Regions from separate parts of the Novosphingobium sp. ZW T3_23 genome, predicted to be linked through region 1. Evidence: riboswitches for the same ligand, from Rfam matches in the RefSeq annotation. Region 1 holds a riboswitch; each other region holds the start of a gene.

Region 1 (3,952 bases):
GATCGTCGCCACTTCCTCCACGGTCCCGGAGATCGCGCGAAAACGCCCGGCCTCCGCCATGGGCATGGAGCTGCTTTCGGGATCGTGGCTATAGCTGGAGATGGCCAGCAGCTGCCCCGGCCCGGTCACTTCGGCCAGGATCGCATCGGTGCAGGGGTTGAGCGAGACGATCGTCGGCCCGGAACCGCCGGAGGCTGTCCTTCCGCCGGAGGCTGGCCTTCCGCCGGGCGGTTCCGCGGGGGCGGCCTCGGTGGTGCCACCGCCCCCGCAGCCCGCCAGTATTGCCGAGCCGGCCAGAGCCAGCACGACAAGGAACCGCCGGGCCTTGCGCCTGCCCCGTACAACCGCGGTCGTCAGGGCAGACGACAGGATCACATCTTCACCCGAACCCCGGCATAAGCCGCGCGTCCGGGCGTGCCGTATGTCCGCACGACTTCGTAATGCTCGTCGAACAGGTTCTCGATACGGCCGTAGACCTGGATATTCTGCGTCACATCATAGGCGGTGCGCAGGCCGACCACGACGTTTCCGCCGAGATAATTGACGTTGGCGACGTCATCGTAGCGTCCGCCGCCCACGCGCAGATCGGCGCCAAGGCGGAAGCCCGCCGCCCAGCGCTTGTCGAGGCTGGCATAGAGGTTGGTCTTGGGGCGACGGGCCAGGCGCGCGCCGGTGATCTCGTTGGTGGCGTCGAGGTAGGTGGCCGAAAGGCTCATGTCGAAGCCCTCCCAGTCGGTCGCCTGCATGCCCAGTTCCACGCCCTTGGCGCGGGCGCGGCCGACATTGTAGTAGTTCCACGCGGCCAGATCGTAGTCGATCAGGTTCTTCGTCTTGCGATCGAAGTAGGTGACCGAGAACGTGCCGTGGCCATCCGCGAAAGGCTGCTCCACGCCCACGTCCCAGGACTTCGACGTCTCGGGATCGAGCGCGCGGAAGCCGGCGTTGGTGTAGAGCTGGTAGAGCGACGGCGCCTTGAAGCCCTCGCCATAGCTGGCGCGCAGGATCGGGGCTTCCGCGCTGCCGCCGATCACCCAGGCGCCGTTGGCCGAGAAAGTGGTCTTGCTGCCGAAGTCCGAATTGTCGTCATAGCGCACGCCGCCGTTCAGGGTCAGGCCGGTAACCGGGCGCAGGGTGACCATGCCGAAGACGCTGTCGATCGAGGTGGAATCCTTCGAGCCGTAGTTGTCCGAGAACTTCTGCTTCTCGGTTTCGGCGCCGACCAGCACGCTGACCATGTCGATCGGGGTGTAGGAGACCTGCCCCTCGAAGCGATCGTTACGGCCGTTGGTGGTGAAGGGACCGAAGACCGCGTCGTCGGAGATGCGGCGCGTATCGGTAAGGCCATAGCCGAGCCGCGCGGTGAGGCGGCCATCGAGGCCCTTGTAGCGCAAGTTAGCGTAGCCCACGGTGTCGCGCTTCATGCCCACGTTCAGGGCATCGGCCCCGGTATTGTCGTAGTCGTAGTTGGCCTTGGTCCAATAGGTTCCGGCGTCGGCGGAAAGGCCCTCCACGATCTGCACTTCGGCGCGGGCATAGGCGCTCTTGCTTTCGAAGCCGTCCTTTTCGGTGCCACCGCGGCGCTCGTTGAAGGCGGAATAGCCGTCACCCTTGAGCCAGTTGCCGCCCAGCGTCAGGCCGACCGGACCCAGTTTGCCCGCTGCCGAGGCGCCGAGCTGCTTCTGGTCGCGCCAGCCGTATTCCGCCTGCCCGCGCGCGGTCCATTCATCGGTCGGGCGCGCGGTGATGAGGTTGATCACGCCGCCGATGGCCCGGCTGCCCCAGAGCACGCCGGACGATCCGCGCACCACTTCGATGCGATCGAACTGGCCCACCGTCAGGCTGCCGAAGTCGAAACCGCCGCCCACGTCGCCCGGATCGTTGATCCGCACGCCGTCGATCAGCACCAGGCTCTGCGCGTTCTCGGCGCCGCGGATGAAGACGCTGGCGGGCTGGCCGAAGCCGCCCGACTGGGTGAAGGTCACGCCCGGCAGGCGCGCCAGCACGTCGGTGGCGGTGACCGCCTGGGTGCGCTCGATATCCTCGCGGGTGACGACCGAGACGGACTGGCCGATCTCGCTCGTGGGCGTTTCGGTGCGGGTCGCGGTGACGACGATATTATCGATTGCGGCTTCGTCCGCCAGTGCGGCGGTGGCAAAAGGCGTTGAGACCGCGAGTGCGGTCCCCAGCATAAACAGGTATTTCACGCGTATTCCTCCAACCTGAACGACAAGTGCCGTCCATGGCGGAGCCGCGCGCCTTTCCTCATGCGCGCGGGCTCGCTGCATGCCGGGACACCCCGCCCGGCTGCGGAACGACCGTCACAGGCAGGTCTCCTGGCTCCCGGATCGTCGCGCCGCCTCCCGCCTTCCCGGTATGACCCAGTGGCATCGCGTGGAAGGGGCGCTCCCCGGTCACAGTTGCGGGGGCAGCTTTTCGACTTGCGCCGAAATTCCCACCAGGTCCTAAGACTTGGGGCCCGGCTCCGGGCCACCCATGACGTATCGCGCCGATACTGGGCAGCGGGGGGATTGGCAAGCGGGGCGGATGGGTGACCTTCCGGTATCGCCGGGGGAAATCACAAAGAGAGTCTTAAGCGATTCAGGCTATCCCGCGCGCCTGTGCCGCTTCGGGACGGGCCCATCTCGGCGGGTGCCGCGCGGACCAAAGCAGGATAGGCGCGAAGGGCGCCTCATGCGAGGACGTACCGAGAGGATCCGAATTGACCGCCGCCAACCGCCCATCCTGCACCGAAAACTGGGAACCGCGTCCGCGTGATTTCCAGGGCAATTTCGTGCGCGGCGGACGCAAGCGGCTCCAGCGCAGGCGGCGTCGGTGGACGCTCTGCGCCGCCTCGCTCGTGGCGGTCGCCCTCCCCGCCTTCGCTTCCCCGCCGCTTGCAGCATGGGAGCCGTTCCCCTTCGCTGACGCCACCGCTGCCGACCAGACCGTGCTGCCCATGCCGTTCGAACAACCGGGTGCCAGCTTCCCCGGCTCGGCCTATTACTATCTCGAAGCCGAGCAGCCGGTGCTCAAGGTCGGGGAAGGCATTCATTCGGATGCGGACGGCGGCGCCATCGGCCCCGTCGCCCGCGCGCTCAGGATCGACAATTCCGGCGTGGACCGCAGCCGCGCTCTCCAGTGCCTCACCGCCGCGATCTATTACGAAGCCGCCAGCGAGCCCGACGGCGGCCAGCGCGCGGTGGCGCAAGTCGTGCTCAACCGGGTGGCGCATCCGGCCTATCCCAAGACCGTCTGCGGCGTCGTCTATCAGGGGTCGGAGCGACCGACCGGCTGCCAGTTCTCCTTCACCTGCGACGGATCGCTGGCGCGGGCGCCACAGCGCTACTTCTGGCAGCGCGCCGAAGAGGTGGCCCAGGCCGCGCTCTCGGGCCAGGTCTATGCGCCGGTCGGGCTGGCCACGCATTATCATACCATCCAGATCAACCCCTACTGGGCGCCGAGCCTCCATTACCTCACGACGATCGGCGCGCACCGTTTCTATGCCTTCAACGGCGCCGCCGGAAACCCGGCCTCGTTCCGTTTCGCCTATCTCGGCGGAGAACCGCTCGCCGCGCCGCATCGCCGCGACGATTCCGCCGCCAGCGCCTTGGCCAGCGCCGCGCTAGACCCGCTGGCCGTGCAACGCACATTCGAGGAAGCGCCTGTCCGGGTGGAAACCGTAGCAGTTCCGGCCGCGCAGGCCGCGCCCTCCGGCCCCGCCTATTCAAACCCCGCCTATTCCAGCGACGTGCGCGAACGCGGCGGCGAGGATCTCTACCGCGCGCGCAATCTGCCTGAAGCTACCGGCGTGCGCCCGGAATACGCCAATTCCGGCAAATGGATCGCCCAGCCCGAAGCTAGGCCCAAAAGCTAGACGCGGGCCTCAAGGATTCGCGAAATATCGGCCGCAAGGTTTCAGCAACCATACGCCCTCACCAAGACTTAGCGGCTT
Region 2 (3,952 bases), on a different contig from region 1:
GCGGGTCGGCAAAGTCGTAGCGGCCGGACACGTTCCAGATCGTCTTCTTCGCCCCGTCCGTGCGGTTGTAGCGCAGGCCCGCGGCAAGGCGGCCCTTCGAGGAAATCTCGTCGGTGGTACGGACCTGGAAAATCCCGGCATGGACCTGCTCGCTGGTCGGCGCGATCAGCAGCACGTCGTCACGCCCGCTGAAGTTCTGGAAGTCGTAGCCCAGCAGGTATTCGAGGCCGGGATGGAGATGCAGCTTGACCACCGCGCTGCCGCCCCAGTCGCGATAGCCCCAGAACGTGCCTGCCGGGTAGATCACTTGCGGTTGCAGGTCGGGAAGCGAATTGCGGATCTGGACGTAGGCGGTCTTCCAGTCATGGAAATAGCCCTTGAGGAAGAACTGCACGGCATCGCTGCCGGTGTAATCGAGGCGGACGCTGGCGATTTCCTCGTTGCGATCGTTGCGGCTCTCGCGGATGCGCGTGGGCGAGAGGTTGTCGAGGTTGGCCTCGGTGTGCTGGTATTGGGCATTGAGCGCCAGATCGGGGGCGAGGTCGTACTGGTACTTGAGACCCGCCGACCACAAGTCGTAGCCGAGATGACGATCGGTGAGGCTGGGCTGATAGGCGCTGTAAGGCGTGTAGCCTTCCGAACGGTTGTGCGAGGCATAGGCCACGAAGCGGTGCTTGGCCGCCGCGCCGCGCAAGTAGCCATCTACCGTGGTGCCGCCCCATGAATCCACCGAGGCATTGACCTGGCCGTTGAAATCGTCGGTGAAGCCGCGCGTCACCACGTTGATGACACCCGCCGAAGCCTGCGTGCCGTAGAACAGGCTCTCCCCGCCGCGCAGCACCTCGATACGCTCGATCATGCTGGCAGGAAGCGTGTCGTTGGGCGATGTTCCGCCATAGAGGCGGTTGTTGAGGCGGATGCCGTCCATCGTCCAGAGCACGTCCTGCGTGCGCGAACCCTGAAGCGACACATCGACGTAAGTGAACGGCCCGTTGCGGGCGCGGATGTAGAGGCCCGGCACCGATTCCAGCGCCTTGACCACGTCTACCGCGCCGCTGTCCTTGATCTGCTTTTCGCTCACGGTCACCACGTCGTTGCCGTAGCGGGAAAGCTCCTGCGGCAGCGTTTCCTCAAGGCTGGTGCCGGTGACGACGATGGCCCGATCCTCACCGGCGTCTTCACCGGTTTCCTCGGCACAAGCCTGCGTGTTCCAGGCAAGACCAAGCGCCACGGCAAGCGCCGTGTGCGAAATTGTAGCGAACTTCATCTCATTCCCCTGTCGAGCGCCATGCGATCCGAAGCAGGGGTCTGCCGTTCACGAACGGCCGGGCATCGACCGGCGTTCACGAAAGGCCGGCGCATCGACCGGCCGGGCGCCCATAACGAAGGGACGACCGCTCAGCGCACCGTGCGGCCCCTGCCGCTGGTTCGTCGCTCAGACGGAGAAACACCGTGCCCCGGCCATCCCCTGGACCAAAGCAAGAGCGACCGGACGCAGGCAGGTCTCCTGGCTCGCGGGTCATGGCTTGATACACGGCCTTCCCAGGCCTCGCAGGATTTAGCGTCCGGCCCAGTGGCTACGGCAGGCGCCTTGGCCCTGCCGCGTGATGTGTATCGCGCTCACCGCTTACAGTTGCAGGGACAGCCTCGGATTCGAGGGTCGAAACCCTCTCACCGTGTTCCCATTTTAAGCCTCTTTCGAGGCACCGGCGCGATCTTGTCCGCCATCCCTCACCGGGAAAACGGATGAGGCGAGCTAGCCGGGGAGCGCACTGCGCGCAAGCGGGATTTGATGGATGCCCTTCGTGGTGACGATGCTCGCTTCGATGAAGGGCGGCATTACCGCAAAACAGTCTCTCAGCACCTGGCGGTAAGGTGGTTCAAAGCATCATCGACCATCGCGGCAACCTCGGCACCGACGCGCCCGAGCGGAAGCGGTGCGGCTTCGAGAGGCAGACCAAGCCGGCGCCCCACCTCATACATGATCCGCAAGCTGCCATGCTCGCGGAACAGGTTCCACAGTGGGACGAACGCAGAATCCAGCCTGCCTGCCTGATCGATGTCGCCGGACATGGCCGCGCGGGCGAGGGCCAGCGCCTGCTCCGGGAGAAGACCCGCGACCACGCTATACCAGGCGTCCCCCCCGGCGATCAGCGAATCTCCCGCGCCCCAGTCACCGCTGTAGCCGATCTTGAAATCGCGGGGAGTGGAGGCGCGGAGGCGCTGGAGTTCGACACGGTAATCGCCGTCACCCGGCAGCGGCATCTTGATGGCCGCCATATTCGGCATCGCCGCCAACGCGGCAATCAGCTCGTCGGAGAAGCGGAAATTGGTCGTTCCCGGATTATTGTAGATGCACATCGGCAGGGCCGTCGCCTCGGAAACGGCCCGGAAATGCTCTTGCGCCTCCTGCTGTGTCAGCGGGGTATAGGACATGGGCGCAAGCAGCAGGCCATCCGCGCCGGCGCGCTCGGCCGCGATCGCCAGATCCCGCGACCAGCTGGTTCGCAGGGCGCCGACGCCAACGATCACCGGGGTGCGGCCCGCCGCCGCTTCCACGGCGGCTTCTGTCGCGCGGATCCGTTCGGAGCGATCCAGATAGGCATAGATGCCGGTACTGCCGAGCACCCCGATCGAATCCACACCGGCATGAACCAGACGCTCGACCAGAACCGACAGCGCATCGGTATCGACGATGCCGTCGATGTTGGCAGGGGTGATCGGGAACGCGGAAAGGCCGGTGAATAGCGTCATGACACTACTCCTCGTATGTCGGGGAGAGATTATCAAGCGCAGACCGGGCGCGTGGACGCGTCTTGCGCGTCATCCTTACTCCGGAGGTACCAGAGCCAGCAGGGCGAATGTCGCCAGCCAATGCTCGCCCATATAGTCGCCGGCGAGGTGGGGGAGTGCGGCTTGCAGGTGCCGCTGCGCGATCTCTTCCCCCGCATCGTGGATGAAGTGCGCCTGCGGCAGGCGCGCGGCGATTTGTCTCCAGCACCAGGCGCGGCTGAGGTTTAGCCCGTCGAGATGCGCGATCTTGCCGTCGGTCCGATCTGAAACGAAGGCCGGCACCAGCAGGGTCTGCGGGCGTCCTTCGGCAATCTCGGGCAGAAAGGCATCGAACCAGGTCGCAAACTCGGCGGGAGGCAGGACGCGGCTCATCGCCAGCGCCTCGGTCAGCGTGGGAGAGAGGAATTCGTCGCCGGACGGCTCCCACGCCTGAGCGGCGCGGTCTTCTCCGAACCAGTCGCGCAGGCGGCTTTCGATCAATGCGGCGAGACCGTCTCGCCGGCCCTTCGCCCATTCGTGCGCCAGGACCAGGGCGAACGCCGAGTTGCTGTGGATGCCGTGACGGATCGGATAAGTCAGCTTGGGAAGGTGGTCCTCGAAGCGCTGCGCGAAGATCGCGGCCAGCGGGGCGAGCGCCGCGGCCCAGTCCTGGCGCTCATGCAGCGAGAGTTCGTGATGCAGCGCCAGCAGCCAGCCCCAGCCGTAAGGGCGCTCGAAGCCCTGCGACAGCGGGCGCGCCAGATAGGCGATCTCGCCCGCGATCATTTCCGGCACCAGCATCGTATCCGCCCGCGCGCGAATGGCGGCGGCTTCGGGCATGTCGGGGAACAGGCGCAGCAGCCGCATGACCTGCCACCAGCCGTGCACGCAGCTGTGCCAGTCGAAGCTGCCGTGGAACACAGGGTGGAGTGCCGAGGGCGTCTCCGCGTCTTCCGGTCCGTTCAGCACATGGTCGAGCTTGTTGGGATACTCGCGGCCGAGGTGGCCAAGGGTGAGCTGCGCGAAGTGCGAAGCATGCTCCGCCGTCAGGATCGTGGTCATCGGGAGAACCCCAGGAAATAGAGGAGAAGGATGTTGGCGGCCAGCATGGCGACGGCCGTGGGCGCCTGGGCGCGGATGACGCCGTAGGGATCGCGCAGGCCCAGCAGCGCCGCCGGAA
Region 3 (3,952 bases), on a different contig from region 1:
GACTTCACGGAATGGACGCTTGGCAACCACGCTTCTGCTCATCTGCATCGCCGGCACCGCGTCGAGCCGCCAGGGCCGTTTCCCCGATCCCGCCGAACCACTGGATGCCGCCGGTGCGCGGGACGCGAGGCGCCTACCACTGCCGGAGCGCTTTCGGGCCGCAGCCTATCGAAGCCCCTCTCGCTCCGCCGCCGAGACCGCCTCGGCGATGGGTTTGGTTGCCGATGACGACATTGCTCTCTCCGACCTTCGCCATGGCGATTGGAGCGGGCGTTCCTTCGCTGAAATCGAGGCTGCGGAACCCGGCGCGCTGGCGCTCTGGCTTGCGGACCCGACAAGGGGAACGCCAGGAGGGGAAACGATGGAGCAGGCCCGCCTCCGCGTAGGAACCTGGATGGACGGTATCGCGGCGCGGCAGGATTCCGTCTGCGCCGTCACCCATCCCATGATCGTCCGCGCCGCGCTTGCCCATGCGCTCGACATGCCGCTGCGGGCTACGCTCGCCGTGGATGTGGCGCCGCTCTCCCGAACCACCCTCTCGTTCAACCAGACATGGCGATTGCAGTCGCTGGGGCCTGTCACTCAGGGGGTTGCGAGCGAGAGCGTGCCCAGCTAATCGCCGGACGGTCGAGGCGCTCACGCGCTTCGGCAGAAGATCGCGCCGGTGCCCCGCAAGGGGCTTAATACGGGAACACGGTAAGGATGGTCCGCCATCCCGATCCGGGGCTGTCCCTGCAACTGTAAGCGGCGAGCGCGATGCACATCGGCGGTGGGACAAGGGTTTCCGCCGCAGCCACTGGGCCGGACGCTAAGTCATGCGGGGCCTGGGAAGGCCGTGCATCGTGCTGTGACCCGCGAGCCAGGAAACCTGCCGGCGTCGATGTCGCTCTTGCCCGGGTCCAGGGAATGGCCAAGGCACGGTAATCCTTCCGTCTGAGCGACGTGATGCATGCGGCCGGGGCCGCGGCGGCATGACACGTCGGGCGCCCGTGCGCCGGTCCGGCGCGGCGTGCCGCAATCGTCGCGCGTGCGATGAGGAAGCCCCGCCGTTTCAGGTCGCTGGCGCGCGGGAGACGAACCATGAGCAAAGTTCCCACTACCGTCATCACCGGCTTCCTCGGCGCGGGCAAGACTACGCTGATCCGACACTTGCTCCAGAACGCCAAGGGCCGCCGCCTCGCGCTCATCATCAACGAGTTCGGCGATGTCGGCGTGGACGGCGAGCTGGTGAAGGGCTGCAACGACGAGGCCTGCCCGGAGGACGACATCGTCGAACTGGCCAACGGCTGCATCTGCTGCACCGTCGCCGACGACTTCCTGCCCACCATGCAGAAGCTGCTCGACCGCGAGAACAAGCCCGACCACATCATCATCGAGACCAGCGGCCTCGCCTTGCCCAAGCCGCTGGTGAAGGCCTTCCAGTGGCCCGACATCCGCACCCGCGCCACCGTGGACGGCGTGGTCGCGCTGATCGACGCCGATGCCGTGGCCGCCGGCCGGTTCGCCACCGACGAGATCGCCCTTGCCGCCGCGCGCGCCGCCGATCCAATGTTGGACCACGAAAGCCCGCTGGAGGAACTGTTCGAGGAACAGCTCGGCTGCGCGGACATGGTGGTGCTCAACAAGACCGACCTCGTCGATGCCGAGGCCCTCGCCCATGTCGAAACGCTGGTTCTGGCCGAAACGCGCCCCGGCGTGAAGATCGTGCGCGCGGACCACGGCGCGGTCGACATCGCCGCGCTGCTGGGCATCACCGCCGCTGCCGAGGACGACCTCGATTCCCGCCCCTCGCACATCGACGGGCTGGACGAGGATCACGACCATGACGACTTCGACAGCTTCGTCGTATCCGGCGGTGATGTGGCCGATCTCGACGCGCTGCTCGCGCGCCTGAAGAGCTTGATCGCGGAGCATGACGTGCTCCGCGTGAAGGGCATGGTCTCCGTTGGCGGTAAGCCGAGCCGCCTGATCGTGCAGGCCGTTGGCCCGCGTATCCAGCACTTCTACGACCGCGCATGGCTGCCGCAGGAAGCGCGCCGCACCCAGCTTGTCGTCATCGGCCAGAAGGGGCTGGACCGCACTGCCATCGAGGCGGGGCTTGCCGAAGTTCTCGGCACCGTGGACGCCTGATGCACCTGCTCTCCGCCACGCCGGGGACGATCTCCAACGGCGAGGAGGCAATCGATCTCGACCAGTCTCCCGGCGACATGGTGATCCTCACCGTGGCGGACAGCGAACTTGCCTGCTTTGCGGGGGCGGCGGCGCGGTTGCCCTTCGATGCTCCCAGCGTCCGCCTCGCGAACCTGCTGCAACTGCGCCACCCTTACTCGATCGACCTCTATGTCGAGAAAGTGATCGCGCAGGCTAAATTCGTCTGCGTGATCCTGCTCGGCGGCAAGAGCTACTGGGGCTACGGCATCGACGAGATCGCCCGCGTCGCGCGCGAAAACGGCATTGCCTTCGCCGCCATCGCTGACGGGCGAGAGGCCGATCCGGCGCTCGATCGCGCTTCCACCCTCCCCGCCGAGGTGTGCGAACGGATGCGCGACTATCTGCGGCAGGGCGGCACGGCCAATGCCCTCTCGTTCCTGCGCACGGCGGCCCGGACCATCGGCCATGATGCGGGAGAGCCCGACGATCCTGTGCCGGTGGCCGATGCGGGGCTCTATCTCGCGGGGACGAAGCGCGCGGGCCTTGCCGACGTGCAGGCAGGCTGGACCGAAGGCCGTCCGCTGGTGCTGCTGGTGTTCTACCGCGCGCTGATGATCGCGGGCACGCTCGACGCGGTGGACGCCATGATCGCGGCGTTGCGCCAGCGCGGTTTCAACGTCGCCGCCGTCCACGTCCGTGCGCTGCGCGAACCTTTTGCGGTGGATTGGCTGGGCGGACTGCTTGGCGAGATCGCACCCGACGTGATCGTCAACGCCACCAGCTTCGCCTCCTCCTCGGCAGGCGACGACCGCAAGCCCGGCATTCTCGAAAAAGCGAACTGCCCGATCCTGCAAGTCGCCTTCGCGGGCGTGGAGGAAGCGGATTGGCAGGGGGCAGCGCGCGGCCTCGGCCCGCGCGATCTCGCCATGAACGTGGCGCTGCCCGAAGTGGACGGGCGTATCTTCACCCGCGCCGTCGCCTTCAAGGCCGCCGAGCGCTTCGACGAAGTGACCCAGTGCGGCATCGTCGTCCCCCGCGTCGCACCGGATCGCGTGGCTTTCGTTGCCGATCTTGCCGCCGGTTGGGCCAGCCTGCGCCGCACAGTCCCTGCCGAGCGCCGCGTGGCGCTGGTGCTGGCGAACTATCCCAACCGCGACGGGCGTATCGGCAATGGTGTCGGCCTCGACACGCCTGCCAGCACCGCCGCGATCATCGCCGCGCTAGCCGAGGCGGGGTACGACACCGGAGCAGCGCCAAGGGACGGCGCGGCGCTGATGCGGATCATGACCGGCGGCGTGACCAACGACCTCACCTCGCTGGACCGCACATCGTTGGAACGCGGGGGCGAAGTCTCGTTGCCGCTCCCTGCCTACGAAGCCGCCTTTGCGGCCGTGCCCGAAAGCGCGCGGAAGGCCATGGTCGAGCGCTGGGGCGAGCCATCCGCCGATCCCTTCGTACGGGACGGCGCATTCCGCCTGCCGGTACACCGCTTCGGTAATCTGGCCATCGCAGTGCAGCCCGCGCGCGGCTACAACATCGATCCCAAGGCCAGCTATCACGACCCGGCCCTGCCGCCGCCGCACGCCTACCTCGCCTTCCACGTCTGGCTGGCGCAGGATTTCGGCGCGCAGGCGCTGGTCCATGTCGGCAAGCACGGCAATCTGGAATGGCTGCCCGGCAAGGCGATCTCGCTTTCGCGCGAGTGCTTCCCGGAGATCTGCGCCGGGCCGCTGCCGCAACTCTATCCTTTCATCGTCAACGATCCCGGCGAAGGCACGCAGGCCAAGCGCCGCATCGGCGC

The links. A riboswitch is a leader RNA that binds a small molecule or an ion and turns the genes downstream of it on or off. The one in region 1 is predicted to bind cobalamin.
Region 2: another riboswitch for cobalamin. It lies ahead of ACI3K3_RS17840 (TonB-dependent receptor plug domain-containing protein); the one in region 1 lies ahead of ACI3K3_RS09505 (TonB-dependent receptor domain-containing protein).
Region 3: another riboswitch for cobalamin. It lies ahead of cobW (cobalamin biosynthesis protein CobW); the one in region 1 lies ahead of ACI3K3_RS09505 (TonB-dependent receptor domain-containing protein).

Annotation. Positions count from the first base shown of each region.
Region 1 covers NZ_JBJDRF010000013.1:19,611-23,562, reverse strand. Annotated here, with positions in the region: gene ACI3K3_RS09510 (ABC transporter substrate-binding protein) at 1-375, opposite strand, end outside; gene ACI3K3_RS09505 (TonB-dependent receptor domain-containing protein) at 372-2,204, opposite strand; cobalamin riboswitch at 2,306-2,495, opposite strand; gene ACI3K3_RS09500 (cell wall hydrolase) at 2,720-3,874, shown strand.
Region 2 covers NZ_JBJDRF010000038.1:33,292-37,243, reverse strand. Annotated here, with positions in the region: gene ACI3K3_RS17840 (TonB-dependent receptor plug domain-containing protein) at 1-1,267, opposite strand, end outside; cobalamin riboswitch at 1,480-1,726, opposite strand; gene ACI3K3_RS17835 (dihydrodipicolinate synthase family protein) at 1,858-2,754, opposite strand; gene ACI3K3_RS17830 (DUF2891 domain-containing protein) at 2,830-3,834, opposite strand; gene ACI3K3_RS17825 (5-oxoproline transporter, DUF979 family subunit) at 3,831-3,952, opposite strand, start outside.
Region 3 covers NZ_JBJDRF010000009.1:4,217-8,168, reverse strand. Annotated here, with positions in the region: gene ACI3K3_RS07375 (histidine phosphatase family protein) at 20-616, shown strand; cobalamin riboswitch at 646-891, shown strand; gene cobW (cobalamin biosynthesis protein CobW) at 1,081-2,130, shown strand; gene cobN (cobaltochelatase subunit CobN) at 2,130-3,952, shown strand, end outside.